DNA from 2 places in the Kribbella sp. NPDC050124 genome. Region 1 is predicted to be linked to the other one. Evidence: riboswitches for the same ligand, from Rfam matches in the RefSeq annotation. Region 1 holds a riboswitch; the other holds the start of a gene.
The links. A riboswitch is a leader RNA that binds a small molecule or an ion and turns the genes downstream of it on or off. The one in region 1 is predicted to bind ZMP and ZTP.
Positions count from the first base shown of each region.

Region 2: it holds a riboswitch for ZMP and ZTP, as region 1 does, so the genes downstream of both, ACIBL3_RS30465 (glycine hydroxymethyltransferase) here and ACIBL3_RS31100 (bifunctional 5,10-methylenetetrahydrofolate dehydrogenase/5,10-methenyltetrahydrofolate cyclohydrolase) in region 1, are expected to answer to the same signal.

Region 1 is NZ_JBITJU010000016.1:193,524-197,926, reverse strand. It holds gene ACIBL3_RS31110 (beta-N-acetylglucosaminidase domain-containing protein) at 70-1,656, shown strand; gene ACIBL3_RS31105 (GNAT family N-acetyltransferase) at 1,693-2,328, shown strand; ZMP/ZTP riboswitch at 2,334-2,422, shown strand; gene ACIBL3_RS31100 (bifunctional 5,10-methylenetetrahydrofolate dehydrogenase/5,10-methenyltetrahydrofolate cyclohydrolase) at 2,453-3,286, shown strand; gene aroH (chorismate mutase) at 4,251-4,403, shown strand, end outside.
Region 2 is NZ_JBITJU010000016.1:53,412-57,814, forward strand. It holds gene ACIBL3_RS30460 (acyl-CoA dehydrogenase family protein) at 1-1,606, shown strand, start outside; ZMP/ZTP riboswitch at 1,603-1,684, shown strand; gene ACIBL3_RS30465 (glycine hydroxymethyltransferase) at 1,713-3,179, shown strand; gene ACIBL3_RS30470 (GbsR/MarR family transcriptional regulator) at 3,228-3,701, shown strand; gene ACIBL3_RS30475 (VWA domain-containing protein) at 3,781-4,403, opposite strand, start outside.

The DNA.
Region 1 (4,403 bases):
CGACCGAGTACTACAACGTGTCGGAAACGCCGTACAAGAAGGGCGCTGCGGGAGCGGCTGGACAGCGCGGTGGTCGTGCACTGGACCGGGATCGGCGTCATCCCGCGCACGATCACGACCGCACAAGCGGCCCAGGCGAAGGCGGTGTTCGGGCACGACATCCTGATCTGGGACAACTACCCGGTCAACGACTACCTGGCCGGCCGGATCCCGCTGGCCGACTACAGCGGCCGCGAACCCGGTATCGCGCAGCACGTCGCCGGCGCGATCTCGAACCCGATGAACCAGGCCGCGGTCAGCAAGCTCGCGCTGTACTCGTTCGCCGAGCTCGGGTGGAACCCGGCCAAGTACGACGAACAGGCCTCCTGGCACCGGGCGATCGCCGAGCGCGCCGGGGGAGACCGCATGACGATCGCGGCGCTCGACGTCTTCGCCGACCTGAACACGTACGACTCGACGCTGCATCCGGAGAAGGCGCCGGTGCTGGCCGCCCGGACCGCGGCGTTCTGGAAGACCTGGGCAGCTGGCGACCAGGAGGAGGCGATCGCGGCGCTCGAGCCCTACTTCAACGCGATCGAGAAGGCACCCGCGCAGCTCAGGGCGGGAGTGGAGGATCCGGCCTTCGCCGACGAGGCGAAGGCGTGGCTCGATGCGACGGTGTTGTGGGGTCAGGCGCTCCGGCGGTCGCTGCGACTGCTCGACGAGGTGGCCGATGGCAACGGTGCGGCCGCCTGGGCGAGCCGGCAGCGCATCGACGCACTGGTTGCCCAGGCCAAGGACATCCGGGACGTCCGGCTGCCGCATTCCAACACCTACCCGCGCATCGGTGAGGGTGTCGCCGACGCGTTCCTCGCCGAGGCCGGCCGGGTGCACGACCAGTGGATGGGCATCGAGCCCGGACGTACGGCGTCCAGCTCGCAGGGCACGTACGCCGAGAACGTCCCCGATCGAATGGTCGACGGCGACGAGTCGACGTACTTCTGGAGCAACGGCGCTCCCGTCGCCGGGGATGAGATCCGCGTCGACCTCGGCACGGCCCGGGCGATCGGCGACGTCGCCGTACTGATGGGGAAGTCGGGCAGCCCGAACGACTACATCCACTCCGGCGTGCTGGAGTACTCGACCGACGGCTCCAGCTGGACTGAGCTCACCCGGGCGACCACGGCCGAGGTGCGCTTCACCGCCGCCGTGACCGCCCGCTACGTCCGCTATCGTGCGATTGTCGACAATCCTTCGTTCTGGCTGGTGGTCCGGGAGTTCGCCGTCCAGGTCACCGACGGCTCCGAGTTGGTGCTCACGGCAACAGGTACGCCGGCGCCCGCCGAAGGGTCGTCGTTGTCCGATGCGGTCGACGGCAACGTCGGTACGGCGTACGTCGCGGGCAGCGCACCAACCGCGTCGGACGCGCTGACCGTCGAACTGTCGTCGCCAACGTCAGCCGACCGGATCACGGTGCTGCAAGCTGAGGGCTCGGCTGCGGCAGGGCGAGTCGAGGTCCGGACGAGCGCCGGCTGGCAGGACGTTGGACCGGTGAAGCAGCCCTACAGCCCGGTGCAGCTGCCGGCTACCACGATCGAGGGGATCCGGATCGCGTGGGCGGCCGGCGCCGTACAGCCGCGGGTGCACGAGGTGATTGTGCACCGGGCCGGGAATTAGGTTGCCCGCGATCGCACCGGGCCAGAGGATGGCCCGGTGCTGATCGACCACTGGCCGCTGCGCCGCCTCCGGCTGACCACCGAGCGCCTCGTCCTCCGCCAGCCCGATGAGGAAGAGCTCGCCGACCTGGCCGACGTCGCGGCCAGCGGGGTGCACAAGCCAGGGGAGCGGCCGTTCCTGACCCCTTGGACGGATGCGCCGCCCGCCGAGCGAGCCCGGGGCGTGATGCAGGGGTACTGGGGCTCGCTGTCCTCGTGGAGTGCGCAGGACTGGGCGCTGCAGCTCGGTGTGTTCAGGGAGGGAACGCCGATCGGGATGGTCGCGCTGCGGGCCCAGGACTTCGCCATTCTCCGGGAGGTGAAGACGTGGTCCTGGCTCGGTCTGCCGCACCATGCCCAAGGCTTCGGCACCGAGGCGCGCCGTGCGCTGCTGCATCTCGCGTTCGAGGGGCTGGACGCGGTCGCGGCGCTGACAGAGGTGTTCCAGGACAACGCAGGCTCGCAGGGCGTGTCCCGGAAGCTGGGGTACCAGCCGGACGGGATCTCGCGGGACGTGCTGGACGGCCGGCCAGTGATTTCGGACCGGCTCCGGCTCACCCGGGAGAACTGGCAGCCTGCCGGCCGGGTCGAGGTCAGCGGGCTGGCGGAGTGCCGGTCCTGGTTCATCGCGTAGGCTGAACGGCGGACCGCGACTGGCGTTGAGGTGGAGAACCACCGGGGAACGGTCCGCCGGAGAACCGGCTGAGCCGCGCGCCTGGGCACCCGACCTGATGTCGACGCCCGAAGGAGCGCGCCGTATGACCAACCTGATGATCGGCACCGACCTGGCCGCCGAGATGGTGGCGAAGGCCGCCGACCGTGCCCGGGTCCTGCAGGAGCAGACCGGAGTCCAGCCGACCCTCGCGACTGTGCTGGTGGGCGACGACCCCGCGTCGGCGACGTACGTCCGGATGAAGCAGAACCGGTGTAAGAAGGCCGGCATCGGGTCGCGCAGCGTCGTCCTGCCCGCCGAGACCACGACCGAGTCGCTTGTCGCCGAGCTGCAGAAGCTGTCCGGCGACCCGGAGGTGCACGGGATCCTGCTGCAGCACCCGGTGCCGGGGCACATCGACGAGCGGGCCGCGTTCGAGGCGATCGACCCGGCCAAGGATGTCGACGGGGTGACCATGCACGCGTTTGCCGCGATGGCGTTCGGCGAGCCCGGGTTCCGGTCCTGCACGCCGGGCGGCATCCTGCGGCTGCTCGAGGCGTACGACGTACCGCTCGCCGGAGCGCACGCGGTCGTCATCGGCCGCAGCCCGATCCTCGGCAAGCCGGCCGGGATGTTGCTGCTGGCATCCAACGCCACCGTCACCTACACCCACTCGCGGACCACGAACCTCCCGGAGATCGTCCGGACCGCCGACATCGTGGTGGCGGCGGTCGGCAAGCCGAACTTCGTCCGCGGTGACTGGCTGAAGCCCGGCGCGGTGGTGGTCGACGCCGGCTACAACGAGGGCAACGTCGGCGACGTCCACTTCGACGAGGCAGCCGCCGTGGCGAGCCTGGTGACCCCGGTACCCGGCGGCGTCGGCCCGATGACGATCGCCCTCCTCCTCGAACAAACCGTCGACGCAGCCGAACGCCTGTAACCCGACCTGATCGCCCGAGGGAGATGCTTCCGGGAAGGACACTGCCTCCGGCCGCGGCTGTTCGTCCGGCCGCCTTCGGCGACGCGCCGAGCCGAGTTGAGGTCGTCGGCGACGGACGAGGTGATCGGCTACGGGCAACCTGGAGCGGCAATCGGATGCCGACGCTGGGGAGCATTGCCCACCCGAATCGCCCAGGAATCCTCCCCATCCCGGCCACGCCGCCGCACGACCGGAGGTTGGTTCGCCGAGTTGTGGAATTCGGTTGCAGATCCGCCCGCCAGACAGCCGAAATCGACGACTCGGCGACATCGCCGACACCAGCGCGTTCCGGTGGCTCGCCGATTTTCCCCTGGGTCACCAGCTCGCGCACGGCGGCGGTCCCTGCCGATGACCAGCCGCGAAGGCGGTGTCCGGCCCACTTGGCCACCTTCGGCGGCGCGCCAAGCCGCGGTTCGGCTGAAGGTGGTCGGCTCGGGAAGGTGTTCTGGACACTCGCAGGGACCGGCCTATGGGCTCCGCGCCGAACCTGGGCACCACCAACCGGCAGTGGGCATTCCGGGGGATATCCCCTGACGCGCTGCCTTCTCCCCTCGTATGAGAGGGGAGAAGGCAGCATCCGAGGGGAGATCCCCTCGAACGTGGCGGGGGGCTAGGGCACGACTCGGGTTCGGGTGACTGTTGTGTGTCGCGACGTTCCCGCATGCGCCGGTCGGAGTTGGTCCCGCGCTGGAGGTGATCGGCGACGGGAAGGTGTTCCGGGATGCACGCGTCCATCGGCCGTGGCTGTTGTTCTGGCCGCATTCGGCGGCGGGCGGAGTCGAGTTGTGGCCGGAGGTGATTGGCGCTGGGGGGCGCGTGGCGCCGCGGGAGGCGGTGTCCTTGCGAGCACGCAATCCGAGACGCGTGTCCGCGCTTTGGCGGGACTGTCCTAGGGTTGGGCCTAGACGACCAAGGAGGCGGGCACGTGGCGGTACGGGCGATCCGGGGTGCCACCCAGCTGGAGGTGGACGAGCGCGAGCACCTGCTCGAGCGGTCCGCCGAGCTGGTGAAGGCGGTCCTGGAGGCGAATGATCTGGGCCACGAGGACCTGATCAGCATCCTGTTCACCGTCACGCCG
Region 2 (4,403 bases), 140 kb from region 1:
GAACCAGGCCCCACCACTGCGGGGGGTGAACTTCTTCACCCGGGACGCGGCGCTCAGTGACGCTCTGCGTCCGTACGGCGGCGTCGCGGACGATCCCGGTCTGCGCCGGATCGGCGAGCTGGCCGGGTCCGAGGAGGCGCTCGCGCAGGCGTTGCCGGCGAACCAGAACCCGCCGGTGCTGCGTACCCACGACCGCTACGGGCACCGCGTCGACGAGGTCGAGTTCCACCCGGCGTGGCACTGGTTGATGGAGAAGGCTGTCGGCTTCGGGCTGCAGGCGGCGCCGTGGACCAGCGACGGGCCGTCGCCGCACCTGACGCGGGCTGCCGGGTTCTACCTGTGGTCCCAGGTCGAGCCTGGTCACGGCTGCCCGATCTCCATGACGTACGCCGCCGTACCGGCGCTGAAGGCCGACGAGCAGCTCGCAAAGGCGTGGATCCCGCAGCTCGCGTCGACGCAGTACGACGTCCGCCGGCTGCCCGCGGCGGACAAGGCGGGCGTGCTCGCCGGGATGGGGATGACCGAGAAGCAGGGCGGGTCCGACGTCCGGGCGAACCTCACCACGGCGACGCCGACCGGGAGTGACGGCGAGTACCAGCTGAACGGGCACAAGTGGTTCTGCTCGGCGCCGCAGGTCGACGTCTTCCTGGTGCTGGCGCAGGCGCCGGAGGGGCTGAGCTGCTTCGTGGTGCCGCGGGTGCTTGCCGATGGCAACCGGAACGCGTTTGCCCTGCAGCGGCTGAAGGACAAGCTCGGCAACCGGTCGAACGCGTCCAGCGAGGTGGAGTTCCACGGCACCGTCGGCTACCGGCTCGGCGACGAGGGCGCCGGCGTCCGCACCATCATCGAGATGGTCGCCGCCACCCGTCTCGACTGCGTCCTCGGCTCAGCCGCCCTCCAACGCCGAGCCCTCGTGGAAGCCACCTGGCACACCCACCACCGCTCGGCGTTCGGTGGCCTGCTCGCCGACAAGCCCGCAATGCAGAACGTGCTGGCCGACCTTGCGCTGGAGAGTGAGGCTGCGACCGCGCTGGGAATGCGGTTGGCCGCCGCGGTCGATGCCTCCGTCAACGGTGACGAGCAGGCGTCGGCGTTCCGAAGAATTGCTTTGCCGTTGGCGAAGTTCTGGGTTTGCAAGCGGACACCGTTCATGGTGGCGGAGGCGCTGGAGTGTTTGGGCGGCAACGGGTACGTCGAGGAGTCAGGGCTGCCGTTGTTGTTCCGGGAGTCGCCGCTGAACTCGATCTGGGAGGGATCGGGCAACGTCAACGCGCTCGACGTACTGCGGGCGCTCCGGCGACCGGAGTCGCTCGAGGCGTGGCTGACGGAGCTGGCCTCGGTCCAGGGCGCGGACCAACGGCTCGACGCCGCGGTGAACGACGTACTGCAAGCGCTTGCTGACATCGAAGGAGCCGAGGCAGGGGCGCGCCGGCTGGCCGCCCGGATGGCGTTGTGCCTGCAGGCTTCGCTGCTGATCCGGCACTCCACACCCGACGTCGCGGACGCGTTCGCGGCCTCCCGGCTGGCGAACGACTGGGGTGGCGTCTTCGGCACGCTGCCGAGGACCACACCGTTCCAGGCGATCGTCGAGCGCACGATAGGGTGAAGCGTCGCGACTGGCGCGCTGAGGTGGAGAACCACCGGGGAGCGAAGACCGTCGGCACCGTGCGCCTGGGTGCCTTCGACCCACTGCAACCGCAGGAGAGACAACGATGCCTCAATCCATCGACAACACCGCACCCTTCGATGCCGCCGCCGCATCGGCCGCGTACCGCAACGCGCTCGAGGTGATCGCCTCCGTCGAGCCCACGATCGCCGGTGCGATCAAGTCCGAGCTGGCCGACCAGCGCTCCTCGCTGAAGCTGATCGCGAGCGAGAACTACGCCTCCCCCGCCACCTTGCTGACGATGGGCAACTGGCTGTCCGACAAGTACGCCGAGGGCACCATCGGGCACCGCTTCTACGCCGGCTGCCAGAACGTCGACACCGTCGAGCAGGCCGCCGCCGACCACGCCAAGGCCTTGTTCGACGCCCCGCACGCCTACGTCCAGCCGCACTCCGGCATTGACGCGAACCTGGTCGCGTTCTGGGCGATCCTGGCGCAGCGGATCGAGTCGCCGGCGCTGGCCGAGGCCGGCGCGAAGCACGTCAACGACCTCACCGAGGAGGACTGGACCAAGCTCCGCAAGGCGCTCGGCGACCAGAAGATGCTCGGCATGTCGCTGGACGCCGGCGGTCACCTGACCCACGGCTTCCGGCCGAACATCTCCGGCAAGATGTTCAACCAGCACTCCTACGGCACCGACCCGGAGACCGGGCTGCTCGACTACGACGAGGTGGCGCGCAAGGCCCGTGAGTTCAAGCCGCTGATCCTGATCGCGGGCTACTCGGCGTACCCGCGGAAGGTGAACTTCGCGACGATGCGCGAGATCGCCGACGAGGTCGGCGCGACCCTGATGGTCGACATGGCGCACTTCGCCGGTCTGGTCGCGGGCAAGGTGTTCACCGGCGACTTCGACCCGGTGCCGCACGCGCACGTCACCACGACCACGACGCACAAGTCGCTGCGCGGCCCGCGCGGCGGCATGGTGCTGTGCCAGCCCGAGTACGCCGACTCCGTCGACCGTGGTTGCCCGATGGTCCTCGGTGGCCCGCTCAGCCAGACGATGGCGGCGAAGGCGGTCGCGCTGGCCGAAGCCCGGCAGCCCTCGTTCCAGCAGTACGCGCAGGCCGTCGCGGACAACGCGGTCGCGCTGGCCGACGGCCTCATGAAGCGGGGCGTCAAGCTCGTCACCGACGGCACCGAGAACCACCTCGTGCTGCTCGACGTCTCGTCGTACGGGATCACCGGGCGGCAGGCCGAGTCGGCCCTGCTGGACGCGGGCATCGTGACCAACCGGAACGCCGTACCGCGGGACCCGAACGGCGCCTGGTACACCTCCGGCGTCCGGATCGGCACGCCGGCGCTGACCACCCGCGGTTTCGGGGCCGACGAGTTCGACCGGGTCGCGGAGCTGATCGTGGACGTGCTGTCGTCGACCACGCCGACCACGACCTCGGCGGGTGCGCCGTCGAAGGCGAAGTACGTGCTGGCCGACGGTGTCGCGGACAAGACCAAGGCCGCGTCCGCGGAGCTGCTCGACAAGCACCCGCTGTACCCGGGACTCGAGCTGAGCTGACCGGCTCGAACTATCAGAACCTTGTGATAGTTGCGGTAGGGTGCGGCCATGCCGCACCCTGACCCGGCTCCGGAAGAGATCAGTCAGTTCGTCGAGCACTTCGCCGGCGTCCTGGCGAACAGCGGCGTGCCGACCATGTCCGCCCGGGTGATCGGGCGGATGCTGGTCAGCCCGACCGGCACGTTGACGTCCGCCGAGCTGGCCGAGTCCCTGCGGATCAGCCAGCCGGCGGTGTCCGGCGCCGTACGGCAGTTGCTGCAGGTCGGCTTCATCACGCGGGAGCGGATCCCGGGGTCGCGCAAGGACCACTACCGGATCCGCGACGACGTGTTCCCCGCGATCCTCGAGCGCCGCAACAGCGCGCTCGCCGAGTGGGAGTCGACGAGTCGCTCGGGGGCCGAGCTGTTCGGCCTGGACACCCCCGTCGGCCGCCGGCTGTGCGAGGCCGCGGACTACTTCGCCTTCATCCACAGGGATCTGGAGCAACTGATCAGGAGCTGGCGGGTGGATCACCCCCGATGACCCTGACCGGCCCGGAATGGCTCGGCAGCGCCGAGCGGATCGCGTTGGAGACCCGGATCATGCGCCGCCGGGTCCCGCTCTACAAGGCCGGAATCGCGGCACTCCGGCTGCTCAACCGGCTGACCGCCGTTCGGGGAGTGCCGAGGGCGGCTTCGAGGTCCTCGAGGGCGGACAGGGAGTGGGCGCTGACCACTGAGTCGCAGTACGGCCAGGCTGCGGCCATTCCCCCGACCAGTGGGCGGTAGCGCGGGCTTTGCGTTCGCGGGTTGGCCCAGACGATGCGATAGGCGATCCGGGACAGCCGCGCCAACTGCTGGCCGAGCCGGGCGGGATCACCTGTCTCCCAGCCATCGGAGATGACCAGGACCACCGCTCCACGGGCCAGCCCACGGCAGCCGTACCTGTCGTTGAAGTCCTTGAGCGCCGCACCGATCCGGGTTCCGCCGGACCAGTCCGGTGCAGCCGCCGCGGCGCGTTCCAGCGCGACCGTGGGTCGCGACCTGGCGAGCACCTTGGTAAGCCGGGTCAGCCGGGTCGCGAAGGTGAACACCTCGGCCCGTCGCCCACCCGCCGCGCAGTAGAGCAGTTGGAGCATCGCGCGGGCGTACGGCTCCATCGATCCGGAGATATCGCACAGTACAACGAGCCGCCGGTGGCGCTCGCGTCGCCTGCGCATGATCAGCCGGACTGGATCGCCTCCGG